DNA from 2 places in the Pseudomonas sp. 9.3L genome. Region 2 is predicted to be linked to the other one. Evidence: predicted binding sites of a transcription regulator. Region 2 holds the regulator's gene; the other holds the start of a gene.
What was found. Region 2 encodes sigma-54, which starts transcription at its own class of promoters, with help from an activator protein. Its sites were predicted from a motif close to ANTGGCATNNANNTTGCTNT; they were not measured.
Positions count from the first base shown of each region.

Region 1: flgB (flagellar basal body rod protein FlgB) is a predicted target of sigma-54. The motif match lies at 4,580-4,599, and genes of this name have one in related genera.

Region 1 covers NZ_JBZUBK010000001.1:2,967,253-2,982,527, forward strand. Annotated here, with positions in the region: gene flgG (flagellar basal-body rod protein FlgG) at 1-327, opposite strand, end outside; gene AC4LE2_RS13550 (flagellar basal body rod protein FlgF) at 392-1,129, opposite strand; gene AC4LE2_RS13555 (hypothetical protein) at 1,372-1,557, opposite strand; gene flgE (flagellar hook protein FlgE) at 1,606-2,904, opposite strand; gene AC4LE2_RS13565 (flagellar hook assembly protein FlgD) at 2,933-3,658, opposite strand; gene flgC (flagellar basal body rod protein FlgC) at 3,674-4,123, opposite strand; gene flgB (flagellar basal body rod protein FlgB) at 4,127-4,537, opposite strand; gene cheR (protein-glutamate O-methyltransferase CheR) at 4,843-5,670, opposite strand; gene AC4LE2_RS13585 (chemotaxis protein CheV) at 5,721-6,647, opposite strand; gene flgA (flagellar basal body P-ring formation chaperone FlgA) at 6,740-7,489, shown strand; gene flgM (flagellar biosynthesis anti-sigma factor FlgM) at 7,674-7,976, shown strand; gene AC4LE2_RS13600 (flagella synthesis protein FlgN) at 8,032-8,499, shown strand; gene AC4LE2_RS13605 (flagellar brake protein) at 8,579-9,331, shown strand; gene AC4LE2_RS13610 (MFS transporter) at 9,401-10,675, opposite strand; gene AC4LE2_RS13615 (glutamine synthetase family protein) at 10,786-12,027, opposite strand; tRNA gene AC4LE2_RS13620 (tRNA-Arg) at 12,282-12,356, opposite strand; gene AC4LE2_RS13625 (hypothetical protein) at 12,749-12,973, shown strand; gene AC4LE2_RS13630 (PA3371 family protein) at 12,987-13,172, shown strand; gene phnN (phosphonate metabolism protein/1,5-bisphosphokinase (PRPP-forming) PhnN) at 13,164-13,733, opposite strand; gene AC4LE2_RS13640 (Arc family DNA-binding protein) at 14,119-14,451, shown strand; gene mgtE (magnesium transporter) at 14,538-15,275, opposite strand, start outside.
Region 2 covers NZ_JBZUBK010000001.1:3,621,035-3,636,309, forward strand. Annotated here, with positions in the region: gene mlaD (outer membrane lipid asymmetry maintenance protein MlaD) at 1-373, opposite strand, end outside; gene mlaE (lipid asymmetry maintenance ABC transporter permease subunit MlaE) at 373-1,170, opposite strand; gene AC4LE2_RS16780 (ATP-binding cassette domain-containing protein) at 1,170-1,979, opposite strand; gene AC4LE2_RS16785 (KpsF/GutQ family sugar-phosphate isomerase) at 2,216-3,190, shown strand; gene AC4LE2_RS16790 (KdsC family phosphatase) at 3,190-3,714, shown strand; gene lptC (LPS export ABC transporter periplasmic protein LptC) at 3,723-4,295, shown strand; gene lptA (lipopolysaccharide transport periplasmic protein LptA) at 4,282-4,827, shown strand; gene lptB (LPS export ABC transporter ATP-binding protein) at 4,827-5,552, shown strand; gene AC4LE2_RS16810 (RNA polymerase factor sigma-54) at 5,677-7,191, shown strand; gene hpf (ribosome hibernation-promoting factor, HPF/YfiA family) at 7,291-7,599, shown strand; gene ptsN (PTS IIA-like nitrogen regulatory protein PtsN) at 7,607-8,071, shown strand; gene rapZ (RNase adapter RapZ) at 8,073-8,930, shown strand; gene AC4LE2_RS16830 (HPr family phosphocarrier protein) at 8,951-9,223, shown strand; gene AC4LE2_RS16835 (superoxide dismutase) at 9,375-9,992, opposite strand; gene AC4LE2_RS16840 (DUF2753 family protein) at 9,994-10,437, opposite strand; gene pmbA (metalloprotease PmbA) at 10,572-11,918, opposite strand; gene yjgA (ribosome biogenesis factor YjgA) at 12,029-12,550, shown strand; gene tldD (metalloprotease TldD) at 12,578-14,020, opposite strand; gene AC4LE2_RS16860 (YhdP family protein) at 14,230-15,275, opposite strand, start outside.

The DNA of each region.
Region 1 (15,275 bases), 650 kb from region 2:
GTCCGGTTGCATGACCTGGAAGAAACCACGGCCGTTCACGGCCATGTCCAGTGGCTGGTCGGTGGTTTGCAGGCTGCCAGCGGTGAAGTTCTTCTGGGTACCGACGATACGCACACCGGTACCCACTTGCAGGCCCGACGGCAATTCGCTGTCCTGGGTCGACTGAGCGCCCGGCTGACGTTTTACCTGGTACAGCAAGTCCTGGAATTCAGCACGGTCTTTCTTGAAACCGGTGGTGGAAACGTTGGCCAGGTTGTTGGAAATGGTGGTCAGGTTGGTGTCCTGCGCAGCCAGGCCGGTTTTACTGACATAAAGTGCTGGAAGCATGGGGTGTTCTCCTTCGGGCGCCGGCTACGCGGGGCCTGTGTGTCAATAAAGGTGTGGGTTACAACTAGCTTTGCAGGACCCGTGCCATCGCCTCATCGTCTTCTTTGGCGGTGGTCATCATTTTGATGTGCATCTCAAACTGCTTGGAAAGCGCCATCACCTGAGTCATCTCGTCCACGGCATTGACGTTGCTGCCCTGCAAGAACCCGGAGGTCATCTGCACCGCGCCATCCATCGCCGCCGGCTGGCCGTTTTTAGTGTGAATCATGCCGTCGGTGCCCTTGGTCAACTCAGCGGCCTTGGGGTTGACGGTCTTGATCCGATCTACGACTGCCATGACTGATGGCGCCTGCCCCAGTGAGCGGATGCTGATGGTGCCGTCCTGCCCGACTTCGATCTGCTCTTCTGGCGGCACGGCGATAGGGCCGCCGTTGCCCAGCACCGCCATGCCTGTGCTGGTACGCAGTACACCCAAGGCGTCAACGTTCAGGCTGGCACTTTTGGTATAAGCCTCAGAGCCATCGGGGGCCTGCACCGCGATCCAGCCTTCACCACCCACAGCTACGTCGAGGTCACGACCGGTAGCGATCATCGGGCCACCGCTCAAGTCTGTGGCGGGACGCTCGGTCATGGCGTAGGCACGGGACGGCAAGGTATCGCCAAACACCGGCATGGAACGGGCCTGCTCCAAGTCTTTCTGAAAGCCGTTAGTGGATACGTTGGCCAGGTTGTTGGCGTGCGCCTTTTGCGCGAGGGCATTTTGGCTGGCGCCGGTCATGGCGACATAAAGCATCTTGTCCATGGTCATCTCCTTGGCGGCGAGCGCCGCGAAATGGCTGATTACCATAGGCGTAGCAAGAGCCGGGCCAACTTTAAAAAGCTAGCTATAAAGGCTCTATATCAGGGGTTTCAGAGGATAGTCATAAAAATGACGAAAGGGAAGTGACGAAAAAACGGCGCTTTACAATGGACGTGTTCGCGAGCTAGCGCCCGCTTCCTACAGTTTCCAACGTTCCAACCATATGAAGCGGGCGAAGCTCGCGATTAATGGCACCCGGCATTGTTGAACGGCCCTGCGAACCGTTGAAATGCGTCGCCAGGGCTCGCTTGCATGCAAACGAACCTGCCGGTGGCCAGGCTTTGGTATTTGTACCAGGGGGCCGGGCCGGCTTCAGCCAGCCCGCTGGTAAACGTCAGGAAGATCATCAATAGATGCACATACGTCTTCATGGCGGCTCCAAGACCAGGGCAGCGGCTCCGCTCACCGCCCTGTCGTTATCAGGCCATCTGGATAATGGTCTGCATGATGGTGCTTTCGGTGGAAATGGTCTTGGCGTTCGCTTGGTAATTGCTCTGCGCCTTGATCAGGTTCACCAGTTCACTGGTCAGGTCTACGTTGGAGTCCTCCAACGAACCGGCCGACAGCGTGCCCATCGTGCCGCTGTTAGGCGCGCCCACGATCGGTACACCTGAGGCCGACGACTCACGCCAGCCGGTGCTGCCGTTCGGGGTCAAACCCTGGACGTTGGCAAAGTTCGCCAAGGCTACCTGGCCAACGGTCTTGGACTGACCGTTGCTGTAGCTACCGAAGATGTTGCCTTCGGTGTCGATTGACAGCGACGACAGGCTACCGGTGGCATAACCGTCCTGAGACTTGGCAGTGACGGCCGACGTGGTGTTATACGAAGATGTCTGCGCCATGTTCAGCGTAACGCCGCTAGTCGACGCGGTAGACCCGTTACTGGCCATTACGCCGGCGGCGTTCTTGGCGGCCGGCACCCAGTTGGTGAATGTGAGCTTGCCATTGGAACCCACCGTCATGTCCGAGCTGGTGGTGGTCGCCAGGCTACCGTCCGAGTTGAACGTCAGGTTGGCGGAAAAGGGTGTGGTGGAGGTTGGGTCTGCCGGGTTTACGCCATCGATGGTGGAGTACATGGTCCAGCTGTTGGTGTCGTCTTTTGCAAAGTACTGCGACAAAGTGTGGGAGTTACCCTGGCTGTCGAAGATGTCCGTGCTGAAGGTGTAGTTGTAGGTGGTGGTGTCCGAGGCATCGAAGGGCGTCGTGGCAGGGACGGTAGCGCTGGAATTGAGGTTGATCGTTTCCGTCAGCGTGTCCGTGGCCTTGGGAGCAAGCGCCGAGGTGTCCACTTTCAAGGTAGTCATGATGCCGTCGATAACATTGCCGTTTTCGTCCGCGCCGTACCCCATCAGTTTGTTGCCGCTACTGTCGACGATGTTGCCCGATTTGTCGGTGCCAAAGGCGCCGGCACGGGTATACACCTTGTTGCCGTTGTCGCTGACCACGAAGAAGCCGTTGCCGTTGATGGCCATGTCCAGGCTGGCGCCGGTGCTGCTCACGGTGCCCTGGGTGAACTGTTGCGACACCGCCGCCGTGGCAACGCCAGAGCCTACGCCATTCTTGGAACTGCCCAGGAACAATGAGTTGGCGTACACGTCACCGAATTCGGCACGTGATTTCTTGAAACCGGTGGTGGCCACGTTGGCAATGTTGTTGCCGGTGACGTTGAGTGCAGTGTTGGCCGCGTTGAGACCGCTGAGGCCGGTATTGAACGACATAGTTTATCTCCAGTGCCGATTAGCCGGCTTACAATCCAACGGATTTAACAGCGGACAGCGCTACGCTAGAGCCGTCAGCCAATTTAAGGGACATATCACCCGCGGTACTGCCGACCGTCACACTTGCGACGGTGGAAGGCAGGTACGTGGTCTGAGCAACATCTTCGCCATCTACCGTGGCATTGGCCACGAATTTGTAAGTGCCCGACGAAAGCGCAACGCCTTCGTTGTTGGTGCCGTCCCAGTCGAAGGCAATAGTGCCGGCGCTCTGAGAGCCCAGGTCGATGTTCTTCACCAAGGTGCCGTTGGCGTCGTACACCTTCACCGAAGCGTCGCTGGTCGAGGCTGTCAGGTCGAACTGGCCGGTCAGGCCGCTGCTCGTGTCCACCACGGTGCTGCTAGCGGGTGCCAATACCGAATGCCCTACCAACGCCGACGCTTGAAGCGCCTGATTGGACGTGTAGTTACTGGATAAGGCGGACACCGTTGTATTGAGGTTGTTGATGCCTTCCACGCTGCTGAATTGAGCCAACTGCGCCACGAAGGCCGAGTTGTCCTGCGGGTCAAGCGGGTTTTGGTTCTTCAACTGGGTGACCAGCAGTTGCAAGAAGGTGTCCTTGCCCATGGTCTGGGAACCGGTCACTGAGTCGGTCGAGCTTGTCGAGGCAGCGGTTGTCTTGTCTTTACTCGCAACAGCGTATTGAGAAAGAAGCGAGGCGCTGGTGCTATCGGTAGTGGTAGAGGTGGTAGTCATGGTTTATCCCTTGGCTTACTGACCCAGCGTCAGCACTTTCTGCATCATGGTTTTGGCGGTGTTCATGATGTCAGCGTTGGTCTGGAATGACCGGCTGGCAGAGATCATGTCGGCCATTTCCTCCACCACGTTCACGTTGGGGTAGTACACGTACCCGTCTTTGTTCGCAGCAGGGTTGTTGGGTTCGTAACGGGGTTCGAGGTTGCTCTGGTCTTCGACGATGCCGGACACCTGTACCCCGTGCCCTGCCTCGCCCTGCTCGTCGAACAGCGAGCTGCTGCCTGACGTACCCCCGGCCTGGTCTGCCAGAACGGTGGCAAACACGGGGTGGCGGGCACGGTAGGTCTGGTCAAGGCTGGACGAGACGGTTTCGGCGTTGGCGATGTTACTGGCCACGGTGTTGAGGCGAGTGGTCTGGGCGCTCATGCCGGTACCGGCAATATTGAAAACGCTGGACAGTGACATGAATTACTCTCCTTTGATGGCCGTGACCAGGCCACGGAATTTATTGTTCAACAAGGTAAAGCTGGCCTGGAAGTCCACCGAGTTCTTGGCGTAGTTCGCCTGCTCGATCTGCGCATCCACAGAGTTCTGGTCCAGCGACGGCTGCGTCGGAATGCGGTATTGCAGTGAGGCATCTTCGGTAGTGCTCAGGCCATCGGCATCAATGTGCATGGCATTAGTGCGTTCAAGACCAAAGGTACCGTTACGGGTTTTATCGGCCTGGGCAGCGAGCACTGAGGAAAAATCCAGGTCGCGTGCTTTGTAGTTAGGCGTGTCAGCGTTGGCGAGGTTGTTGGCAAGCACTTCGGCGCGCTGCGCGCGGAAGTTCAGAGCCTGCTCGTGGATGCCGAGTGCTTTGTCAAAACTGATACCCATGTTCGATACCTCTGGCGCAAAACGTGATGTGCTGATCGAGATATAGCAACAGGTGTGCCAACTTTGTAAGCCATTGTTTTATAAGGATATATAAAGTTAGACCGAAAAATGTCGCCAGAAAGTCGGCAATACCCAAAGGGCAGGAGGCCGGACGCAGCAGAGAAACCGCAAAGCAGGCGTCAGAAAAATGATTGGTGTTGAGGGTTGTTCGCCAACTACCGTTGGCCCACATGGCGAATGTTAAATCGATCACGGTAGGGGCGAACGCAGTTGGCGAATAACTTGAGGCTAACGCGCTGAAGGGGTTATTTCGCTTGATAGATAATGCCAGGGCTGCACTGCACCATCTGGTACTTGTCTGGCAAACCGTTGAGCGCCTCGGAAGCCCCCAGGAACAGATACCCGCCTGGCTTGAGGGTGGCATGAATGCGCGTCAGGATGTCTTTCTTCACCTCGGCAGAGAAGTAGATCAGCACGTTGCGGCAGAACACCACGTCGAACTTGCCCAGCGACGCGTAGCTTTCCAGCAGATTGATCGGCCTGAACTCGATACGGCTGCGCAAAGGCGCCTTGACGGCCCAGCGGTTCCCCGGCTTTGCGTCAAAATAGCGCTGCAGGCGTTCAGGCGACAGGCCTCGGCCAATGGCCAGGCTGTCGTACTCGCCACTGCGGCAGTTGATCAGCATCGACGGCGACAGGTCGGTGGCTACAATCTGCACGCCACTCTTGAGCTGCCCAGGGTTGGATTGGGTGAACTCTTCGAACGTCATGCTCAGTGAATAGGGTTCCTGGCCAGAAGAACAGGCCGCCGACCAGATACGCAAGCGCTGGCCAGGGCTGGCCTTGATCATTTCTGGCAATACCTTGTTCTTCATCACTTCGAAAGGGTAGGTGTCGCGAAACCACAGGGTTTCGTTCGTGGTCATCGCATCGACCACTTGCTCGCGCAAACCGCCCCTGGGCTGCATCTGGATGCGCTGCACCAACTCGCCCAGGCTCTTGATCTCCTGTTGCTCCATCAATTTATTGAGGCGGCTCGAGACCAGGTACTGTTTGTTCTCACCCAGCACGATGCCACAGGCCTTTTCCAGGAAGCCCCGGAACTGTTCAAAATCCGAATTCGCCGTAGCCAATGGTGCCGCCTCTTGGTAAATGATTGGATCGCTGCCGTCCGTACTGGAGATCAGCCTTTCGCGTTAATTCGTTCGACCACTCTAGATGCGAGATCATCCGGTCTAAACTTAGCCAAAAAGTCGTCAGCCCCTACTTTCTTGACCATCGCCTGGTTGAAAACGCCCGAGAGTGACGTGTGCAATACGATGTGCAGCTTTTTCAAACGCGGGTCGCTACGGATTTCTGCCGTCAGGGTATAGCCATCCATCTCCGGCATCTCGATGTCAGAAATCAACATCAGAAATTCTTCGTTTGGATCTTTGCCCTCCGCAACCATCGCCTTGAGGTACTCAAGGGCTTGCCGACCATCGTTGAGCGCTACCACTTCCACGCCTACCGTTTCCAGGCAGCGGCTCACCTGCTTGCGCGCCACCGAGGAGTCGTCCACGGTCAATACGCGCATGGCCACGGCTTTTTGCTGCACCTCGGCGTTGATCACACCACAGCTGATCGTTTCGGACACTGGCGAAACCTCGGCCAGGATTTTCTCCACGTCGATGATTTCCACCAACTGGTTATCGACCCGGGTAACGGCCGTCAGGTAGTGATCGCGGCCCGTGCCCTTGGGTGGCGGATGGATGTCCTCCCAGTTCATGTTGACGATACGTTCCACGGAATGAACCAGGAAGCCCTGGATCTTGGTGTTGTACTCCGTGATGATCACGAAAGGGTCCTGTTCGGCCTCAAGCGAGCGTGAGTTCGTGGCCATGGACAGGTCCAGAATAGGAATGGTCGCGCCACGGATACTGGCCACGCCACGCACCACCGGGTTGGACTTGGGCATCAGGGTCAACTTCGGGCACTGCAGCACTTCGCGAACTTTGAAGACGTTGATGCCGTATAACTGTTTGCCGTTCAAGCGGAACAACAACAGTTCAAGGCGGTTCTGCCCTACCAGTTGCGTGCGCTGGTTTACGGAATCCATCACACCAGCCATATTAAACCTCCACCTTGGACTGTTAGCTCCGAAGAGCCCCGTTCTGTGCGAGCAAGCGGCGAGTCTGGCACGTCACTTGCTCAAGCATAGCCATGAACGAGAAAACGCCATATTCACGACACCTGCTCACCACCCTGTATGGGTTGTTCACTGCTTTGTGCCTTGTCGGCTCCGGACGCCTGCTTGCCGACGACGTCACACCGCCCGAACAGCTTATCGGTGTGACTCAGGGGTTTCTTGAGTTCACCGTGGAAGATTATTTGGCGACCAGCCAAACCGAAGGCCGTTATGAGATAGAGGTGGCCAACCTGGACCCTCGGTTGCGCATGCCCCAGTGTGACCGAGACCTGACTGCCCGCCTTGAGACGCCTGCCGTACCCCTTGGGCGGGTAACGGTGCGGGTACGCTGTGAAGGGGCATCGCCCTGGACGGTATTCGTGCCGGCTACGGTCAAACTCTTTCGCGAGGTGGTGGTTGCAACGCGGCCACTCAAGCGCGATACGGTCATCGCTGAAGGTGACGTGGCTCTGCGCGAGCGCGACGTGGGCCAACTGAGCCAAGGGTTTCTCCCCGCCCTGGATCAAGCCATTGGCCAACGCGTGATCAGACCGACGGTTATGGATCAGGTCCTGGCGCCTGTGCAGGTAGAGCAACCGGAGGTTATCAGCAAGGGTGACCAGGTGGTGATTACCGCGCGGGCAGGCACCCTGGCGGTAAGAATGCCAGGCGAAGCGCTGAGCAAGGGCGCGCTGAACGAACAGATACGCGTGCGCAACCTCAATTCGCAACGCGTCGTCAGGGCCCGCGTCACCGGACCGGCACAGGTAGAAGTGTCTATGTAACCGCAACGCTCGACGGGCTACGCGAGGGTCGTTGTCCGACGCATGCGTCTGGTAGCGGCGGCCTGATTTTCCTACACTTGGCGTGCGAACCTTGCCTATTGGGTGCTTTCGAAAAAATACCCTAAAGTTTTTCGGCACCCAGTCGAAAACAAGGCAAGCGTCCAAACACCAAGGGGTTCATATCATGGTCATCGATTTCCGGAGCGTTACCGGCTCCACTCAAGTCTCAAGCACTGCTCGCACAACTGGCAGCAAGGCGGTTGGGGCTGTAGACGACGTCAAAAGCGTCAAGGAAACCAGCCAGGCTGGGGAATCCGTCCAACTGAGCGACGTAGCCCAGCACATGAAAAAGGTCACCGAGAACCTGGGCACTGACGCGCCTGTGAATGCGGCCCGCATTGCTGAGCTCAAAGAGCAGATCGCCAGCGGCAGCTACCAGGTGGACAGCAGCCGCGTCGCTAGCAAGATGCTTTCTTTCGAAGCCTGAGCCTGCGCTGACGCGGCTCTTGATTTACCGGGCGCAGTGATTACCAGGAACAGTCATGCACGACACAACCCTATTGAAGTTGATTGAAGACGACATTGCGCCCGCTGAGCATCTCCTGTCGCTGCTGCGTGAGGAATATACCGCGCTGCGGGGTCGTGACATGCAATTGCTGGAAAACATCCTGGCCCATAAGCAGTCGCTGATTGTGCAGCTGGGCCAGCATGGCCGTCAGCGCAGCCAGTTGCTGGTGGCCCTCGGGTTTACCGCAGATTCCGAAGGCCTGGCGGCATTTGCCCAATCTTCGGTGCTAGGGCATGTGTTAGTAGAGCGCGGCGAGCAATTGGCCGGCATGCTTGCAGAGTGCCAGGTAATCAACGAGCAGAACGGCCGGGCCATCGCCCTGCAGCAGTTCGCCACGGCTAACCAGTTGAAGATCCTCAGTGGCGGCGACACGCCTTCGCTGTATACGGCACGCGGCGCTACAGCGCGCCTGGCGACCGTCCGCGCCTTCAGCCAAGCCTGATCGCTTGCCTCGTCCGGGTGTGCGGTGACGGCACGATGCCGTCTTGCCGCGCTGCCGTTACGCTTTCCCGGGAGACCTGATGACTGTGTTTAACGCCTCGCCTTCAGAGGATGCACCGCAGCCCCCCAAGGTCCTCTCCACGCCGCTGGAAATCCACGCCAGCCTCAGGTCGCTGCTCGACGGCCACAACCCTTTGATCGTGACCTTCATCGAACGCCAGCAACGGTTCCAGAGCTATGTCATCGAGGCTGATCGAGACACCGGCACGGTGGTCTTGGACGAGCTGATCCCGCGCGACGGTGAGCGTTTACTCAGCTTAGGCGAGGCGTTTCGGGCCGAGGGTTTCCATGACGGTGCCCGCATTGCCTGGGAAGGCCGAGGCGGTTATGTGATCGAAGACAGCGAAAGTGGGCGCAGTTATCGGGGGCCTCTGCCCACGGAAGTGATCTACCACCAGCGGCGCAATGCGTTTCGTGCAGCGCTCAAGCTCTCCTCGCTGGTCGATGTGGAGATCGCCGGGGATCGGCTTATCAAGAGCATGCGTGGCAAGCTATTGGACCTCTCAGCCACCGGCTGCAAGCTGCGCTTCAGTGGCGACATCACGGAGCGGCTACAACTGGGTCAGGTCTATGAGCGGTTTGCCGCCGCCCTCCCCCTCGGCGCCATTCTTACGCCTGTGGAGCTTCGGCATCTGCACTTCGAGAAGCGGTTGGACACTACCTTTGCGGGTGTACGCTTCCATCACATGACGGGCGCCGTGCAACGCAACGTAGAGCGCTTCGTGTACCAATTGCAGCGCGAAGCCCGACGCTTCGACAAAGACGATTTCTAACCCTTCCCAGGCGTGGCTGCGCCGCCGGATGGCTCGCCGAATGGCTTGCCGAATGGCTTGCCGTACGGCTCAGTTATCCTTCATCTGGTCTTCTACCACCTGCTCGTCCACGCGCGGGTCCAGGGCCGCGACCAGCGGCGAGCTGGTCATGTTGTCAGGCATAGCGATGTGGTGCAGCGGGGCATCGTCTACCTGGTGCAAATTGGTAACGGCCCGTGGGCGTACCCGCCAGACAAGCACCAACGCAAAAAACGACACGAAGGCATATAGCATCTCGCTGCCATAAAACTTCATCAGTACCCCGGCCGCCAGCGGCCCGATACTTGCGCCCAGGCCATACGTAACGAGCAACATGGCGGTCAGTGAGACGCGCCGCTCGCTCTCGACGTGGTCGTTGGCGAACGCCACGGCCAAGGGGTAAAGGCAAAACTGCAAGAGCGACACCACGAACCCGCCCATGAACAACCCCTCCAGGGGCACGTCGAACAGCCGCGGCGCCACCGCCATGGGCAGCGCCAGCACACAGAGCATGGTGGCGATAGCACGGATCAGCAGCGGGCGGTCATAACGGTCTGACAGCCAGCCCAGTGGCCACTGCACGACCAGCCCTGCGAACACACAGCAGCCCATGAACAGCCCCACCGCCTCGGTGGTCATGCCTCGGCCTGCCGCGTAGAGCGGGGCCAAGCCGTAAAATGAGCCGATAATCAAGCCGGCACCCATCACAGTGCCGAGGGACTGGGGCACGCGTTTGATGAAGAAACGAGGGTCCATGGGTGCCGAGTGCAGGGGCGCCGGGTGCAGCCGGCGGGTGAGCGCGACCGGCACCAGGCAAACCGCAAAACACAACGCAACCATCATCAGCAGTTCCAGCCCTAACTGGGGGTGCCATACCAGAATCAGCTGGCCCAACACCAACCCCAGGTACGACGCGATCATGTACCCGCTGAACACAAGGCCACGCTGCCGCGCTTCAGCCTGTTCGTTGAGCCAGCTCTCGATCACCATGTACTGGCACATCATCCCTAGGCCTACCACCAGACGCAGCAGTAGCCAGATGGGTAACAACGAGGTCATGCCGTGACCCAGCACGGCTGCCGTGACGATGCCGGCACAGGCGGTATAGGCCCGGATATGCCCCACCCGGGCGATCAGCCTGTGGCCGATCTTGCCGCCCAGTACCAAGCCAAAGTAGTAGGCTGCCATTAACGCGCCCACCCACAGGCCGTCGACGTTATCGGCTGCCAGGCGTAGCGCGAGGTAGGTGCTGAGCAGTCCTGAACCAATCAGCATCATCAGGGAGGCAAAGTATAGGCCTCGAAAGTTTTTCAAGATTTGACGCATTGATGCTCCGCAACGTCCGAACCAGTAACGCACAGGGGCCGCGCACCGAGTGTGCTGATCGCCAAAGGCATCAACCGCGGTAATTCGCCCGCTGGCGGGGTAACCCGGAGTCAGGCCTGTGCTGCCAGCACACGCCGCTCCCAAAGGGTAATTTCGTCCATGAAACTGGCTAACTCCAGGGTCTTGGTCGCAATGTAGCCTTCGATGAATTCACGCTCAAACAGTTCAACAGCCACCTTACTGCGAGTGAGCTGTTCAAGCGCGCTATCCAAGGTGCGTGGTAGCGCTAACGGCTCAGGCACCTCGAACGCTCCCTGGATCGGGGGCGTCGGCTCAAGAGCGTGTTCTATGCCGTACAAGCCCGCCGCCAAGCTTGCGGTGATTGCCAGGTACGGGTTGGCGTCCGCTCCCGGCAAGCGGTTCTCTACCCGCCGGGCGCCTGGTGCGCTGGCAGGAATGCGCAAACCTGCCGCACGATTGTCCTCAGACCAACACAGGTTATTGGGCGAGGCATAGGGATGAAACAGACGCTGGTACGCATTGACGTTAGGCGCAAAAAACGCAGTGAAGTCTTTCAACGCACATTGCTGCCCTGCGATGAACTGCCGGAAGGTCGCGGTGGGCTGGCCGTGCTCGTCACTGAACAGGTTGTGGCCGTCTGCCAGGCTAACCACGCTCTGGTGAATGTGCATGGAGCTGCCCGGCATATGCGCCAGCGGTTTGGCCATGCACACCACCATCAAGCCATGTTTGAGCGCTACCTCTTTCAACAAGTGCTTGAACAGGAAGGTCTGGTCGGCAATAAGCAAAGGGTCGCCATGTAACAGGTTGATCTCAAACTGGCTGACACCCATCTCATGCATGAAGGTGTCCCGAGGCAGCCCCAAGGCTGCCATGCAGGCGTAGACCTCAGCCCAAAACGGCCGTAGACCGTTGTTGGAAGTCACGCTGAAGGCACTATGCCCCGCCTCGCGCCGACCATCGAGCCCTACAGGCGGCTGAAACGGTTGAGACGGATCAGGGTTGGCGGCGAACACGTAGAATTCCAGCTCGGTCGCCACCATTGGCGCCAGGCCGCACGCTGCATAGCGCGCAATGACCCCCTTCAATTGCGCCCGGGTGGACAGCGCCGAACCACCCCCACTCAGTTCGTTGGCATCGCAAATGGCAAAGGCGCGGGGCGGGTCGCTCCACGGCAAGCGATGCACCTGAGCTGCATCGGGTACCAGTGCTACATCACCGTCGTCGGCCCCGTAGAAGCGTGCAGGCGGATACCCGCCCATGATGCATTGCAACAGCACCCCGCGAGCCAACTGCAGACGGCGACCTTCGGCGAACCCCGATGCGGTCATCACCTTACCGCGCGGTACACCGTTGAGGTCTGGCGTAACGCATTCGATTTCATCCACACCCATCAACGGGTTGTCATTGCGCATGATGCATTCCTTATGAAGGGCACGGGCACGGCCTCACACACCCGTACAAAATTCGCATCGGCTGTTAAGAATATCAAGCAAAAGGGACACGGCATTGCTTACTCAAGGGAGGCGCATAGGTACGTGCCTCTGAGTAGCAGAGCCAATAGGGCCATTAAGAAGGTGTGGCATGGTGTCCCCGGCAGGAATCGAACCTGCATCTGAGCCTTAGGAGGGCCCCGTTCTATCCGTTGAACTACAAGGACATAAACTTCAAAAGAAAAAAGCTGAGAGCCTGGATGCTGGCAACTGCTCTGGCCGGCAGGCTTACGCGCCTTAAAAAGCGGCTGCAAATCTATCACCGCGCCGGTGGAGATGCAAATTCACATGCAAGTGTGAAGTAGCTCACGCGCGTGACTGAAATGCAGGCAATGAAGGCACTTTGCCGCATTAGTACTGGACGTAGAGGCAGGGATTCGTGCAATCTGCACGGCAAATCGCGTCAAACAATGCACAATGCAAGGCAAAGTTCTAGCAATTTACTTATAAGTGATTGTTTTGAAATGGATTTAACAGGTCGTGCACGTTGGCACGGCCAATGCTTCCAATATAGTGGCACCTGCTGAGGGTGGCTTGCTATGACACATCGGAGACAAGGATGAACGGCGCGCTCTATCTGCTCAATGCTCTGGCCATGGTTGCAATGGTTTCGTTCCATTTTTTTGCACCTGCCCTGCACACTCACGCTCATCTCAGTGTTCAAGGTTGGGTACATCCGCCTTTGGCGCAGCGTGCAGGCATGCATGAGCGCCAGCGACCTGATGCAATGACGGTACATTCAATGGCCGCGCCCACCCGCGTTCTAGACCGGTATACCTTTTAAGGCAGGGCTTAACATGTCACGGTCCGCACTGATTTTTATGACCGCCTCGCTAGCGTGCTTCTTGATTGCGGCAGCCATCCCCTACTCCGCAGGCGTCTTTATCACGTTACTGCTCAGCTTGAGCGTGGTTTGCGCAGGGCTCTTCGTGCTGGCATTGATCAGGGGCAAGCGGATTCGCTTCAACCCCCAGCTACGTTGATTGCGCCTGATCGATCACTGCCAACAGGCACGTAACGGCACGTTCAAGGGTGGCGGAATTATCCACCCTGTGAAGGCGAGGCCCCTGCCCGTCCACCTCCATCGCGCCAAACTGCTCATTGCGCGCAAGACGGGTTTCGATGTCATTCAAGGGTTCTCGCGCACGTGCCGTAAGCCGCGCGCGCAGGACCTCGGTATCAACCACTACCAGCACCGCCAGCAGGTCTGGGTACAGGGCAAAGGCCCGTGGAAGATAGGCACGCGAACCATTGACCAGCACCCACTGCCCCTGAGCCATGGCTTGCTCAATGCTGGAGGGGATGCCATAGCGCAAACCGTTAGCCGCCCAATGCATTGCAAATTCGCCCTGATCTGCCATTGCCTCGAATTGCGCCATGCTTACACCATAGGCTTGTTCGTTACTGGCTTCGGCCGAACGGGTGATGATGCGTCGCACAATGTGCACGTTACGATCAGCGAGGGCACTGCGCGCTTGGTTGATAAGGCTGTCTTTGCCCGCACCGGATGCGCCTATCAAGTAAATCAGTCGCCCTGCTTGCATCTAATCCGCCCTTTTCACTCGCGAATAACCTGAATGCCACTATGCTTTAGAGTACCCTGTACACCGCCCCTGGGTAAAACTTCCATCGAGGCCGGGGTCGTAAAACGCCTGTGCTAGACACAAGCGGCATGCGTTAGCTGTTATGGGTTGGCCAAAGGCCTGTAATTTGGGCTGTTTACGTTTTAGGAATTAAGGTGCTGTTTTTAAGTAGCACTGCAATTCAGAATTTGTCACATATTTGACGCCAAGCTACCTACCAAAAACGAGCATAATGTTCAGCCGCACAGCGCTTTTCGATGGAACGCTTGGCAGAATTGATTGTCGTACCCACATCCTGCGGCCTACTCCGAGGAACCGCTTTCCTGAACTTAACCGGTTTAATTCTATGCGCCCACTGAAACAGGCAGTCTATTCCAGCCGCACCGCCGACAAGTTCGTTGTCCGCCTTCCAGACGGCATGCGCGAGCGTATCGCCGAGGTCGCCCGCACTCACCATCGCAGCATGAACTCAGAAATCATTGCGCGCCTGGAGCAGAGCCTTATTCAAGAAGGTGCACTGGGCGAAGAATTGAGCATGCGTCTGGACAGCCCAGAGCTGTCGCTGCACGAGCGCGAACTGCTCCAGCGCTTCCGCCAGCTTGCTCACCGCCAGCAGAATGCTCTTATTGCACTGATCGCGCACGACGCAGACCTCGCAGCAGAAGCCGAGGCGTCCTGATCGGTTGCCGGAACTGCATACCCAGTATGTATCATGAAAAAGGCCAGCATCGTTGCTGGCCTTTTTATTGAGAATCCCTCGACCTGCTACATCAGAAACACCGTCGCCAACCCCAGGAAGATAAAGAACCCACCGCTGTCAGTCATGGCCGTGATCATCACACTCGCCCCCATGGCAGGGTCTTTACCCAACTTGGCGAGCGTCATGGGGATCGTTACACCCATAAAGGCCGCCAGTAGCAGGTTCAGTGTCATGGCTGTGGTCATGACCAGCCCAAGCGACCAGCTGTGGTACAGCAGCCAGGCCACGACACCAATCACGCCCCCCCATACCAAGCCATTGATCACAGCCACAGACAGTTCTTTCTTCAAGAGCCGGCGGGTATTGCCGGTGCCCACCTGATCCAGCGCCATGGCGCGGACGATCATGGTGATCGTCTGGTTACCCGAGTTACCGCCTATCCCTGCAACGATCGGCATCAGGGCAGCGAGGGCCACCAGACGCTCGATGGAGCCTTCGAACAGGCCGATGACGCGGGACGCCACGAATGCAGTAATCAGGTTGACGGCCAGCCAGGACCAACGGTTACGCAGCGATCGCCATACGGAGGCGAAGATGTCTTCATCCTCGCGCAGGCCCGCCATGTTCAATACTTCGCTTTCGCTTTCTTCACGAATCAAGTCGACCATCTGGTCAATGGTGAGGCGACCAATCAAACGCCGATTTTTATCGACAACCGGGGCTGATACCAAGTCATAGCGCTCGAATGCCTGGGCAGCCTCGTAAGCGTCTGCATCCGGGTGAAAGGTGACCAAATCGCTGGC
Region 2 (15,275 bases):
CTTTAAGCACGGCGCTCTCGCCACCGACACTCACACCAATATACTTCTCGCCTAACAGCCCGGCGGTGAGGATCGAGGCAGTGGAATCGGTTGGCAGGTTATCAACGCTTTGGTCGAGCTGCATCGTGACGCGGCCAGTGAAGGTGTCGCGGTCCAGATCGATCGCTGTCACCTTGCCAATCGTTACCCCGGCCATGGTCACTTTTGATCTGACCGTAAGCCCAGCGATATTGTCAAAATACGCATAAAGTTTGTAGGTGTCGTGGGCCGAACTGGGCGACAGCCCGCTTACCCGAAGGGCCAGCAGCAGCAGGGCAAGGATGCCGGCCAACAAGAACAGGCCGACACCGACTTCCAGGGTGCGGTTTTGCATTAGAAATCTCCAAACATCAAAGCAGTCAAAATAAAGTCGAGCCCTAGCACCGCCAGGGAGGCGTACACCACCGTGCGCGTGGTCGCACGGCTGATCCCTTCGGAGGTGGGGTCGCAATCGTAGCCTTGGTATACGGCAATCCATGTCACGACAAAGGCGAACGCGACGCTCTTGATGACGCCGTTGAGCACATCTTCGGTGAAGCTCACGCTGTTCTGCATGTTGGCCCAGAACGAACCTTCGTAAACGCCCAGCCAGTCAACCGCTACCCATGACCCCCCCCAGATGCCGACCACACTGAACATTGCAGCCAGCACTGGCAGGGATATGAAACCGGCCCAGAGCCGTGGGGCAATGATGTACTTGAGCGGATCGACGCCGATCATTTCCAGGCTCGACAGCTGTTCGGTAGCCTTCATGTTGCCGATCTCGGCAGCCAGCGCTGAGCCTGCACGCCCGGCGAACAGTAAGGCAGTTACCACAGGGCCCAACTCGCGAAGCAGGGTTAATGCGATCATCTGCCCAACGGCTTGTTCAGACCCATACTTCGCCAGGATGCTGAACCCCTGAAGCGACAGCACGCCCCCGATGAAGACGCCTGACACCACAACGATCGCCAGCGACAGCACGCCCACCGAGTACAGCTGGCGAATCAGCAGCGAAAACCCGCCTGACAACCCTCCACGGCTGAATAGCGCATGGCCCAGGAACAAGGTAGCGCGCCCTAGCCCACCGACCACGTCGACGGCCGATTGCCCAAGCCGGCGAATGCGCTCCAACAACGATGTATGCCGCATCAGCGCCTCCCTAGAAAATCATCGGCCAAGGCTGGCGCGGAAAAATGAAACGGGACAGGCCCATCGGCCTCACCCTTCATGAACTGACGAATACGAGGGTTATCCGAGGCCATCAGTTCCGCTGGCGTGCCGTGGCCGAGCACTTGAGTGTCGCCCACCACATACAGGTAGTCCGCGATACTCGCGGTTTCTGCCAGGTCGTGGGAAACCACGATACTGGTAATGCCCAGCGCATCGTTAAGCAGCCGGATAAGCCGCACCAGCATGCCCATGGCGATAGGGTCCTGCCCTACGAAAGGCTCATCGTACATGAGGATCTGCGGGTCCATGGCGATGGCCCGGGCCAGGGCTACGCGGCGCTTCATGCCGCCGGACAGCTCATCGGGCATCAGCTCGATCGCACCGCGCAACCCGACTGCCTGAAGCTTCATGAGCACGATGTCTCGGATCATTTCTTCGGGCAGATCGGTGTGCACCCGTAAGGGGAAGGCGACGTTTTCGAAGACATCCAGGTCGGTGAACAAGGCGCCACTCTGAAACAGCACGCCCATGTGTTTGCGGGCATCGAACAGGTCGCTGCGCGAGAGCTTGGGCAGGTTCTGCCCATTAACCAGCACCTCGCCACTGAGTGGGCGCAGCTGGGCGCCCATCAACCGCAGCAGCGTGGTCTTGCCAGAGCCCGACGGGCCCATGATGCCAGTGACCTTGCCACGGGGTATGCGAATATCTACGTTCTGGAAAATAGTGCGCGCGCCGCGCTTGAAGGTAACGTCCTTCAGCTCGACGGCGTAGGCGTGTTCGGCACTCATTCGTTCTCCTTACGATGCGACACACCCATCAGACGTGCGGGGTAGAGGCCGGGGCACACTCCCGGCTCGTTTGGCAAGCGGCGCACTATACCACCACGGGTTGAACAGTGAACCGCCTCGCTAGCAGGTGGCCATGACGGTGTGGTTGCCCTATTGACTTTAGGCGTTCTGGTCCGTGCGCGACTCTGGCAATCCAGATATAATCCCGGCCTTTTCTTCAGACCGACTTGCCTCGAATGAATCAAACCCGCGACCTTATTCAGTCGGCGCAACGCACCATCGGCCTTGAGATGAAGGCCGTAGAAGGCTTGCTCGCGCATATAAACGCAGACTTCGTTCACGCCTGCGAAATGATCCTGGCCAGCAACGGCCGGGTCGTTGTGATGGGCATGGGCAAATCGGGCCATATCGCACGCAAGATTGCCGCCACGCTTGCCAGTACTGGCACCCCCGCGTTTTTCGTGCACCCTGCCGAAGCCAGCCATGGCGACATGGGCATGATCACGCCCGATGACATCGTGCTGGCCCTGTCCAATTCGGGCACCACGGCCGAGATCCTCACCTTGCTCCCGCTGATCAAGCGCCTGGGTATTCGGCTGATCAGCCTGACGGGCAATCCGGAGTCTACCTTGGCAAACGTGGCAGAGGTCAACCTCGACGCACGTGTGCAGCACGAGGCCTGCCCGCTCAACCTGGCACCTACGTCGTCTACCACTGCCGCTTTGGTGCTGGGTGACGCCCTGGCCGTGGCATTGCTTGAGGCCCGCGGCTTCACTGCGGAAGATTTTGCGTTTTCCCATCCAGGTGGTGCGCTGGGCCGCCGCCTGCTGCTCAAGGTAGAGCAACTGATGCACAGCGGCGCCGGGCTGCCCGCCGTTCGCCGAGGCACATTGCTCAAGGAAGCGCTGCTTGAAATGTCCCGCAAAGGGCTGGGCATGACGGTGGTACTTGAAGAAAACGGCGCCCTGGCAGGCGTCTTCACCGACGGCGACCTCCGCCGAACCCTGGACCGCAACCTGGACGTGCACCGCACGCCCATCGAGCAGGTGATGACTGTCAATGGCAAATCCGTCACACCGGACATGCTTGCAGCCCAGGCCCTGAAAATAATGGAAGATCATAAAATAGGTGCCCTGGTAGTGGTCAACGAACAGAACCAGCCCATAGGCGCGGTCAACATGCATGATTTTCTTCGCGCAGGGGTTGTGTAATGGATCGTGCCCTCCTGGAGCGAGCGAGCCGCATCAAACTGGCTATCTTCGACGTCGATGGCGTACTTACCGATGGCCGCCTGTACTTTCTTGAAGACGGCTCGGAAATGAAGGCGTTCAATACGCTCGACGGCCAGGGCATCAAAATGCTCATGGCGTCGGGGGTGACCGCCGCAATCATCAGTGGCCGAAACAGCCCCGCCACTGAGCGGCGAGCCCGTAATCTGGGCATTCCCCACCTGTACCAAGGCCGTGAGGACAAACTCGTCGTGCTCGATGAACTCCTGGCGCAGTTACACCTGTCCTATGACCAGGTCGCGCACCTGGGTGACGACTTGCCAGACTTGCCCGTGATGCGCCGAGTAGGCCTGGGCATGGCCGTGGCCAATGCCAACGATTTCGTGCGTCGGCATGCCCATGGGGTCACGCAGGCCAGGGGTGGCGAAGGCGCCGCTCGTGAGTATTGCGAGCTGATCATGCGAGCGCAGGGTAACCTGGATGCCGCGTTGAACCATTACCTGTAGGTTGACCAATGCAAAACCGAAAGCTCCTTACGCTGGCAACTGCCACGGTGCTCGCCGCACTGCTGATTGCCGTGGGCTACTGGAACCTCAGCCCTGAGCGGTTCCTCCACAACCCGAAGGCTAGCGTGGATGCAGGCACGATCGACTACTATGCGATCAATGCCCACACCGTACAGTACCTGCCAGACGGCAGCCGACAATATGAAATGACCGCTGACAAGGTGGAGCACCTCAAGACCAGTGAGGTCACTCATGTCACTGCGCCGGTGATGGACATCTACCGCGGCACACCCCTGCCCTGGCACGTGCGCAGCGATCGCGCCGAGGTCAATCCTGATGGTAGCGAGGTTGAGCTGATCGACGCCGTTCGCCTCAATCGTATCGACCAGCAAAACCGCACGACCGTGATTACCACGTCGCGCGCTACAGTCTTTCCACAGAAGCAATATGCGCAGACCGACCGAGACGTTAGAATCGAGGGCGCCGGTGGCGTAACGACTGCCAAGGGAATGAAAGCGTATTTGAACGACAGCAAGATCCACTTGCTGTCCACCGTAAGAGGACAGTATGAGGCTCGTTAAAACCCTCCCCTTCCTGCTTGGCCTGGGCGCGGTACTGGGAAGCGTGAACGCCTTGGCGCTGCCTACCGACAGGGACCAACCCATTCACATCCAGTCCGATGATGCCCAGCTCGATGATAAGCAGGGCGTTGCCGTGTACACCGGCGGCGTGATCATTACCCAGGGGTCGATGAAAATCACCGGCAACAAGGTAACGGTTACCCGAAATGCAACGGGCGACGTAGACGTATTCACGGCTGTGGGTAACCTGGCGTATTACGAACAGAAACCCGCCGCGGACAAGCCCATCGTGCAAGCTTATGCCGTGACGATCCAGTACTTCGCGGCTCAAAACCGCATCGTGCTGGTAGACAAAGCCAAGGTCATCAACGACGGCAACACCTCCGAAGGCGAGAAGATCGTTTACGACACCGTCAAGCAGGTGGTCAATGCCGGTCGCGCCACGGGCAGCAAGGTCACCGCGCCTCGCCCACGGATCGACATGGTCATCCAGCCGAAAAAGAAAACCGACCAGCCGCAGAAGGCGCAGTAATGGCTACGTTGAAGGCTCAGCACCTTGCCAAGAGCTACAAAAGTCGTCAGGTGGTCAGGGACGTTAGCCTGTCCATTGAAAGTGGGCAGATCGTTGGGCTGCTGGGGCCTAACGGCGCCGGCAAAACCACCTGCTTTTACATGATCGTGGGCCTGGTACAGGCCGACCAGGGACGCGTGCTTATCGACGACCTGGACGTCAGCCACCAGCCCATGCATGGCCGTGCTCGTGCAGGTATCGGCTACCTGCCGCAGGAAGCGTCCATCTTCCGCAAGCTGTCGGTAGCCGATAACATCATGGCAATCCTGGAAACCCGCAAAGACCTGGACAGCCCAGGCCGACGCAAGGCCTTGGAGAGCCTGCTGCAGGAGTTTCACATCACCCACATCCGGGACAACCTTGGCATGAGCCTGTCCGGTGGCGAGCGGCGGCGCGTCGAGATCGCCAGGGCGCTGGCAACCTCACCCAAGTTCATCCTCCTGGACGAACCCTTCGCAGGCGTGGACCCTATCTCGGTAGGCGATATCAAGCAGATCATTCATCACCTCAAAGCGAAAGGTATCGGGGTGCTTATCACCGACCACAACGTGCGTGAGACGCTCGATATTTGTGAAATCGCCTACATCGTGAATGATGGCCAATTGATTGCCGAAGGCGATTCAGCCACTATCCTTGCCAATGAACTGGTAAAGGAAGTGTACTTGGGGCACGAGTTCAGGCTGTAAATGTAAAACCCCTAGGCAAATGCCCCGGTTTCAGGCATATAATTTGCTTAAATTCGGGCGCCTTTTCCAGGCGCTTGCTATGGATGGCGCTTAGCGCCGGCAATCAAGGTGTCAAGCTCACGCCATGAAACCATCGCTTGTCCTTAAAATGGGCCAGCAACTGACGATGACGCCGCAGTTGCAACAGGCCATCCGCCTTCTCCAGCTATCTACCCTGGACCTTCAGCAGGAAATCCAGGAGGCGCTTGAGTCCAATCCCATGCTCGAACGCCAGGAAGAAGGCGACGACTTCGATAACGCAGACCCGCTGGCAGATAAGGTAGAGCACAACAGCCCTGCCGAAAACCAGGAGCCCGCGTTTCAGGAGGCCAACTTCCAGGAAAGCTCACCTGCCCCCGAAAGCAGCAGCAGCGAAGAAGGTGACTGGAGCGAACGAATCCCGGATGACCTGCCGGTGGATACTGCCTGGGAAGATATCTACCAGAGCAGCACCAACAGCTCCTCCAGTGGCGAGGATGACGACTGGGACTTCACCACCCGCACTTCGGTGGGTGAAAGCCTGCAAAGCCACTTGCTATGGCAGCTCAACCTCGCGCCCATGTCGGACAACGACCGCTTGATCGCAGTCACCCTGATCGATTGCATCAACAACCAGGGGTATCTCGAGGAAACCCTCGAAGAGGTGTGCCAGTCCTTCGATCCCGAACTGGACATCGAACTCGATGAGGTCGAGGCCGTACTGCGGCGCATCCAGCAATTCGAGCCTGCCGGTATCGGTGCGCGAAGCCTGAGTGAGTGCCTGGTGCTCCAACTGAGGCAACTGCCCGCAAAAACGCCTTGGCTTGCCGAAGCGCAACGGCTGGTGACCGAATACATCGAGCTGCTGGGCGGCCGCGACTACAGCCAACTGATGCGGCGCATGAAGCTCAAGGAAGACGAGCTTCGGCAGGTCATCGAACTCGTACAGAGCCTCAATCCCCGTCCGGGCTCACAGATCGAGTCCAGCGAGCCTGAATACGTCGTGCCCGACGTGATCGTGCGCAAGGACAGTGATCGCTGGCTGGTAGAGCTTAACCAGGAGTCTGTGCCGCGCCTGCGGGTGAATGCCCAGTATGCAGGCTTCGTGCGCCGCGCCGACAGCAGTGCCGATAACACGTTTATGCGCAATCAGCTGCAGGAAGCACGCTGGTTCATCAAGAGCCTGCAGAGCCGTAACGAAACGCTGATGAAAGTGGCCACTCAGATCGTGGAGCATCAGCGTGGCTTTTTGGACTACGGTGACGAAGCCATGAAACCCTTGGTGTTGCACGATATCGCCGAAGCAGTGGGCATGCATGAATCCACTATTTCACGGGTGACCACTCAAAAATATATGCACACCCCCCGCGGCATATACGAACTGAAATACTTTTTCTCAAGCCACGTCAGCACCTCGGAAGGCGGTGAATGCTCATCCACAGCCATCCGCGCGATCATCAAAAAACTGGTCGCTGCGGAAAATCCGAAAAAGCCATTGAGTGACAGTAAGATCGCTGGTTTACTGGAGGCACAAGGCATTCAGGTAGCACGTCGCACAGTCGCCAAGTACCGCGAGTCTCTTGGGATCGCGCCGTCGAGCGAACGCAAGCGGCTGATGTAACCTGGCCTGGGCATTGAGCATTCGCCTGGGGTGCCACCAGCGTTTCAGTGGCAGGTACCACACCTGCCTCTTTATGCCCTGGCAATAAGGAGAAGCGGTATGCAAGTGAACATCAGTGGCCATCAGCTAGATGTGACCGACGCCATGCGCAGTTACGTGACCGAAAAACTTGCCAAGCTTCAAAGGCACTGCGACAAGATCACCAGCGTTCAGGTCATCATGGAGGTCGACAAGCAGATGCAAAAGGTTGAAGCTACCATCCGCGTCCCTACGTCGGATGTGTTCGCTGAAGCCAAGCACGACGACATGTACGCTGCAATCGATCTCCTCACTGACAAACTTGACCGGCAATTGCTCAAGTATAAGGAAAAACAGCAGAGCCACCTCCAAGGTGCCGCCGCTCGCTGAGCCCCCAATGATCCGACTAGAAAACATCCTGACCCCCGGCCGTTCCTGCGTGAACGTGTCGGGAGGCAGTAAAAAAAGCGTCCTCGAACACATCGCAGGGCTCATCAGCAAGGACCTTCCGGGTGCTGACCAGCAAACCGTATTCGAAGCACTTCTCGCCAGAGAAAGACTCGGCTCCACGGGCTTTGGCAACGGTATCGCTATCCCCCACTGTCGCTTAGCCAAGTGCGAAGCACCCATGAGCGCGCTGTTGCATTTGCAGGCGCCAGTAGACTTCGACGCCATCGACGGCGCACCGGTAGACCTTATTTTCGTACTGCTGGTGCCTCAGGCCGCTACAGACGCCCACCTGGAGCTGCTGCGCCAGATCGCTAGCATGCTGGATCGCAAGGAAGTACGCGCCCGCCTACGGGCTGCGGAGTCCGGCGAAGCCCTCTATCAGGTGGTGCTAGACACCCAGGCTGGCGCCTGACATGCGCCTGGTCATCGTGAGTGGTCGCTCTGGCTCCGGCAAGAGCACCGCACTCGATGTACTCGAAGACAACGGTTTCTACTGCATCGACAACCTGCCAGCCGGCCTGCTGCCCGAGCTGGCCGAACGCGCCATTATCCATACCGAATTGGCACGCCCCCTGGTTGCAGTCTCGATTGACGCCCGTAACCTACCCAGTCACCTGTCGCGGTTCCCCGAGCTGCTAGAGGAGGTGCGCAACAAACATATCCAGTGCGACGTGCTTTTTCTGGATGCAGACGAAAACACGCTGCTCAAACGCTTTTCCGAGACCCGTCGCCGTCACCCACTAACCAGTGCAGATCGATCCCTTGCGGAGGCCATTCGCGCAGAAAGCCACCTGCTTGGTCCTATCTCGGATTTGGCAGACCTCAAGGTGAACACCACGCACCTGAACCTGTATCAGTTGCGAGACACGCTGAAGCTGCGCTTGCTGAATAAGCCCGAGGCCGGTACGGCCTTCCTGATCGAATCGTTTGGTTTCAAGCGCGGTATGCCCACAGACGCAGATCTGGTGTTTGACGTACGCTGCCTGCCCAACCCTTATTGGAGGCCAGAGCTGCGTGAGCACTCCGGCCTGGAGCAGCCTGTGATCGACTATTTGGCGGCTCAGCCAGATGTCGAAGAAATGTATCAAGACATCGCCGCGTACCTGGTGAAGTGGCTTCCCCGGTTTGCCGCCAACAATCGTGCTTACGTCACGGTTGCCATCGGCTGCACAGGAGGGCACCATCGCTCGGTTTATATCACCGAGCGGCTCGGTAAGCAGCTGCAACCGATCATCGATAATGTCCAGGTTCGCCACCGGGACCTCACCTGAACCCAAGGACGCCTCGCGTAATGCCCGCACTCGACATCACCATCATTAACAAGCTGGGTTTGCACGCACGCGCCGCCGCCAAATTCGTGGGCGTTGCCGGGCGCTTCCCCTGTCAGGTGCGTGTAGGCCGTACGGAAGCCAGCCTGGTCGATGGCAAAAGCATCATGGGGGTAATGATGTTAGCGGCCGGCAAAGGCACGCAAATTCATCTGAATACCGAAGGCGAGCAGGCCCAAGAGGCCCTGGACGCGCTGGCACACCTCATCAATGACAAATTCGACGAAGGCGAGTAGAAGCCAACGGCAGTTGGCGAATGAGGCCCTCCTGAACAACAAACAGGACGCTGTTCGCCAACTCCGCTTAAGCTCCGTTAGCTCCCAGGGATTATGACCCCCAAGCACATCATGGCAAGGGAGCCATAGGCGCCAGGAAGGCTTACGGTAATCAGGCAGCCTGCAGGGCAGCTTCGTAGCGCTTCTCAACTTCTTGCCAATTGATCACGTTGAAGAATGCGCCAATGTACTCAGGACGACGGTTCTGGTACTTCAGGTAGTACGCATGTTCCCACACATCCAGGCCCAGGATTGGGGTGTTGCCCTTCATCAGAGGGCTGTCCTGGTTGGCAGTGCTTTCAACTACCAGTTTTTTCTCGGGAGTAACGCTCAGCCAGGCCCAACCGCTGCCGAACCGGCTTAGCGCTGCCTTGGTAAAGGCTTCCTTGAACGCGTCGAAGCCGCCTACGTCTTGCTCGATGGCATCCTTCACCTTCCCTGTCGGCGCGCCGCCGCCCTGGGGGGTCATCACTTTCCAGAACAGCGAATGGTTAGCATGGCCACCGCCGTTGTTCGCTACCGGGCCTTTGAGTTTGTCGTCGAGGGTAGCGTGCTTGGCCATCAACTCCTCAACCGGCATTTCAGCGTACTCAGTGCCTTCCAGCGCGGCATTGAGGTTGTTGATGTAAGTTTGGTGGTGCTTGGTGTGGTGGATTTCCATCGTCTGGGCATCGATATGAGGCTCCAGCGCTTTGTAGTCGTAAGGCAGGCTAGGCAAGGTATGGGGCATGTCAGTGGACTCCGTATCGCGGATGGGCGCCGGTGTGGCGCGACTGTTGGCCCATGGCACTTGAGAGCAAACTCGTAGTGCGGGGGTATTCGCCATGGACGGCGATGAAACCCAGCAGTTCCGTATAGGTGCGATTGCTGTGACGAAGCGCAGCGTCCCGCAGGGCATAAGGAAGCGCTCGTTGGCGGACGGTGACCAGTAAATGCTCATGCGCGGCGCAGAAATACTCCGCGCTTTCTTCTGGCTGAAGCAACCGCAAATGCACGTCTGCCAGGTTGTGATGAGACACCACGAAGGCGGCGACCGCCTCTTCGGCATCGGCCCAGCGCTCGAACAGGATCTGAGCCAACGCCAGGGCTTGAAGGTAGTATTCACGCGCATCGACCCAATGCCCTTGGGCAAACAAGGCATTAGCGCGTTGGATGGTGCGTTTCCATTGGTCCATGGCCCGCTCCGCTTGAGAGGCACGCACGTATTGCGTACTCGTTGAGACTGACTATTAGTTGATAATCAATCTCAACGCAACCGGAGCGGGTACATAGATTCATGAAACAGGCTGAACGGCCCGCTTAGCGCCGGTTAGCTACCGGCGACGGTCATGCGCTCTATCAGCACCGACCCGGTGCGCACGTTGCTACGCTGCTCCAAGTCGTTACCCACCGCCAGAATCTGCTTGAACATGTCTTTCATGTTGCCGGCGATCGTGACTTCTTGAACGGGAAACTGGATTTCGCCGTTCTCTATCCAATACCCTGCCGCCCCCCGAGAATAATCCCCGGTCACCATGTTCAGGCCGCTGCCCATGAGTTCGGTGACCAGCAGGCCACGGCCCATGCGCTGGATCAACGCTGCCTGGTCTTCATTGCCATGGGTCACGAACAGGTTATGCACGCCGCCAGAGTTGGCCGTGCTGGGCATGCCCAACTTGCGCCCGGAATAGGTGCTAAGCACATATGACACCAGCCTGCCCCCCTCTACGAAAGGTTTGGCCCTGGTCGCCAGGCCGTCCCCGTCGAAGCCTGCGCTACCCAGGGCCCGCGCCAGGTGCGGGCGCTCGTCGAGGGTGAGCCATTCAGGGAACAACTGCTGGCCCATGGCGCCTTCAAGGAAGGATGACTTGCGGTACAGGTTGCCGCCAGACACCGCCGAGAGAAAACTGCCAAACAAGCCACCCGCCAATTCAGCAGCAAACAGCACAGGCACCTCGCAGGTGGAGACTGGACGAGCACCCAAGCGGCTCGCCGCACGTTCGGCCGCCTTACGGCCGATGGACTCGGGCGACGCCAACAGGTGCCCTTCACGGTTCACGTCGTACCAATAGTCGCGCTGCATCTGCCCGTCTTTCTCAGCGATCATGACGCAGCTCAGGCTATGACGGGTGGAAGCATAACCGCCCACAAAGCCATGGCTGTTGCCATAGACCCGGCAGCCTTGGTGAGTCGTAACCTGGCTGCCGTCGGCATTGCGGATCAGCGGGTCGGCGTCGAAGGCTGCGGCCTCGCAGGCCAGGGCCAGCTCGATGCTGGCTTCGGGGCTGATGTTCCAAGGGTGGTACAAATCCAAGGCAGGCAACTCATTGGCCATAAGGTCGGCGTCTGCCAACCCGGCGGCTTCGTCCTCGGACGTGTGCTTGGCGATGGCCAAGGCTGCAGCGACGGTTTCCCGGATCGCGTCCGGCCCACTGGCAGAGGTACTGGCCGAGCCCTTGCGCTGCCCCAGGTACAAGGTGATGCCAAACCCTTGGTCACGGTTGAACTCGACCGTTTCGACTTCGCGCTGACGGATAGACGTGGACAGCCCCTGCTCCAGGGAAACTGCAACTTCACAGGCGCTGGCCCCCTGACGCTGGGCTTCGGCAATGATCTCCTGAACCTGCTGCTTGAGCAGTGGCAGGGCCTCTGGACCAACGCTTTGGACTGCTTTCATGGGTTTCTCCACACTTCAAAGATGGATCGCGGCAAGGGCCTGCGCTGGCCGGGCCGGACAATCGGCCCCCGACTGGTTATCATGGCGGCGTTTATAAACGGACGGCCCCCATGGTTGATTCATACGACGACTCCCTCGGTGAGGGAAAAAGCAAGACACAGGTCAAGCGCGAACTCCATGCCTTGACTGAACTGGGCGAGCGCTTGACCACGCTCAAACCCGACCTGCTCGCCAAACTGCCCCTTACGGAGCCCTTGCGTCGCGCACTGGAAGAAGCCCCTAAGCACACGGCAAACGCGGCGCTCAAGCGCCACAGGCAATTCATCGGCAAGCTGATGCGTGACCAAGACACCGACGCCATCCTGGAATTGCTCGACCAGGTGGATGCTTCCACTCGCCAATACAACGAACGCTTCCATAACCTCGAGCGCTGGCGTGATCGGTTAATTGGTGGCGACGACAGCGTATTGGACAGCTTCGTCATCCAGTACCCAGACACCGATCGGCAACAACTGCGCTCACTGGTTCGACATGCGCAGCATGAGGCCACGCATAACCGGCCACCGACCGCGAGCCGCAAGATCTTCAAATACATCCGCGAGCTGGACGAGCAGGTGCGTGGCCTGCGCTAGGCAGGCACACAATGACGACGGCCTGGCTCACGCGCCCGTACCGCCTACGGTAATGGCGTCGATTTTGAGCGTAGGTTGCCCTACGCCTACGGGTACCGACTGGCCATCCTTGCCACAGGTGCCCACGCCGCTGTCCAGCGACAAGTCATTACCGACCATGGACACCCGGCTCATGCACTCAGGCCCGTTGCCGATCAAGGTAGCGCCTTTGACCGGCGCGGTGATCTTGCCGTCCTCGATCAAGTAGGCTTCGCTGGTCGAGAACACGAACTTGCCGCTGGTGATATCCACTTGGCCGCCACCTAGGTTGGCGCAGTACAGACCTTTTTTGACCGATGCGATGATTTCCGCAGGGTCCTGCTCGCCAGCCAGCATGTAGGTATTGGTCATGCGCGGCATCGGCAGGTGCGCGTAGGATTCCCTGCGCCCGTTACCCGTAGCGGCCGCACCCATCAGGCGGGCATTGAGCTTATCTTGCATGTAGCCCTTGAGAATGCCGTTCTCGATCAACGTGGTGCATTGGGTACGGGTACCTTCGTCATCCACGCTGAGCGAGCCACGCCGGCCTGCCAGGGTGCCATCGTCGACGATGGTGCAGAGGCTGGAAGCCACCTGCTCGCCCATGCGGCCGCTGTATGCGGAGCTGCCCTTGCGATTGAAGTCCCCTTCCAGGCCATGGCCCACGGCCTCGTGCAACAGCACACCCGACCATCCCGACCCTAACACCACCGGTAGCGTACCGGCCGGTGCAGGCCGGGCTTCCAGGTTGACCAAGGCTTGGCGCAAGGCTTCACGGGCATACCCCATGGCGCGCTCTTCATCAACGAAGTAGCGGTAGTCGGTGCGCGCACCGCCCCCATGGCCGCCACGTTCGCGACGGCCGTTCTGCTCGACGATTACGCTGACATTGAACCGTACCAACGGCCGGACATCTGCGGCCAGGCTGCCATCCATGGCCGCTACCAGCACGCGCTCCCACACCCCGGCCATGCTCACGGTGACTTGCTGGATACGGGTATCCAGGGTACGGGTGTAGGCGTCGATACGCTTGAGCAACTCGACTTTTTCGGCGCGAGACATCACGTCCAGCGGGTTATCGGCTGCATACAGTGGCTGCACGGCCGGCGCCTTGAACGCCTGCACCTGGCCCTGCTGGCCTGCCCGGGAGATCGACCGGGCCGCTTGCGCAGCGAGCCCCAGTGCTTCGCGAGTAATAGTGTTGCTGTAGGCAAAGCCGGTTTTCTCACCGGCTTGGGCACGCACGCCGACGCCTTGGTCGAAATTGAAGCTACCTTCTTTGACGATGCCGTCTTCCAATGCCCAAGACTCGGAAATCTGCGTTTGGAAGTACAAGTCCGCCGCATCGATGCCGGGGCCTGCCAATTCACCTAGCACGCTGCCCAGGCTATCGAGGGTCAGCTCGCCAGGGGTTAACAGTTGTGCGCTGACCGTAGATAACATCTCGCTCATGTTCACTCCGCGAAAGAGGCAGGCCGCAATGCGCCCTGCGAGGAAAACTGCCAATGCACGGGCATTGGCCTACGCTCACGGCCGCTCGCCTGCTCGGCGCGGCCTGGTGAGACGACTACAGTAGGTACCCTGCGTGGGGAACGGGTTACCTGTCAAAACAGGCTTACAGCCTACTCCACTCCACCTAACTGGGCTAACTATCGACGCAATTAACGGCTTTTGTCGAAGGGCCGGTCGAAACTCAGCTTGGGCTCCTTGAGCGAGCCCTCCAGGCGATACTTCACACTGAGCAGGCGCGATACACGGTCGCCTAGCAGCTTATCCACCAGGAAGAGCGCCCCACCCACCGCCGGAGCACCTACGATCAGCGCAGCCATCGGCAAGTTGTTGCTCACCGGCAGCGTGACCCGTAGCCGCGCATCTACTCGGTCTGCGGCCATGTCCAGGGTGCCATCGAGTTCAAGGTTGCTAGAGGGGCCGGTGAGCTTAATGGGCGTTCGCGTGACGTACACCCCTTCACTGGCCGCCAGTTGCCCGGTCACCTTGTCGTAGCTCAGCCCACGCCCCAGCAAGTCGGAAAAGTCCAGGCGCAGGCGCCGGCCAATGGCGTTGAAGTTCAGCAGCCCGAAGACGCGAAGGGCCTGGGCGCCGCCTTCTATCTCAACGAATTGGCCATGGTTGAGGGTAGCGCTCAGGCTCCCCGAATACCGCTTGGGCGAGGCCCATGCCGGGGAGCCCGGCCAGCGGCCGTCGACATCCAGGGCAAAGTCATGGCTGGTGACCGAAGGTGCGAAGCGCCAGGCTTTGAGCACATCGGCCAGGTTACCGCCCCGCACGCTGCCCTTGAACCAACTGCTGGTTGCCCCCGGCGCCCCTTCCCAGCTGCCATTGCCCTGCAACTGCATGCCCTTGAGGCCAAGGTTCAGGTTGTCCAGCGCCAGCCCTTGCCCAGTGGGGCGCAGTGTCAACGACCAGGCACCGACTAGGTCTTCGCCTTGCCAAAGGCGGGCGACCTGTACATTCACCGCAGGCACGGTGTGCGGGTCCACGTCTGCAAGCGGGTCAGGCGCCTCGGGTGGCTCTTCGGCCCCTGCGACCACCGGGGCAGGTGCGGGTAGCCGTACGTCCTGCAAGTCGATGTCCAGCGCAGCACCGGCCTGGTCTGGCACCAGCACCCTGCCCGTGAGCTGCTGGCTGTCCACAATCAACTGCCAGGCCGCCGGCGCACGGTCCAGCCGCACGCGCGCCTGGGCGA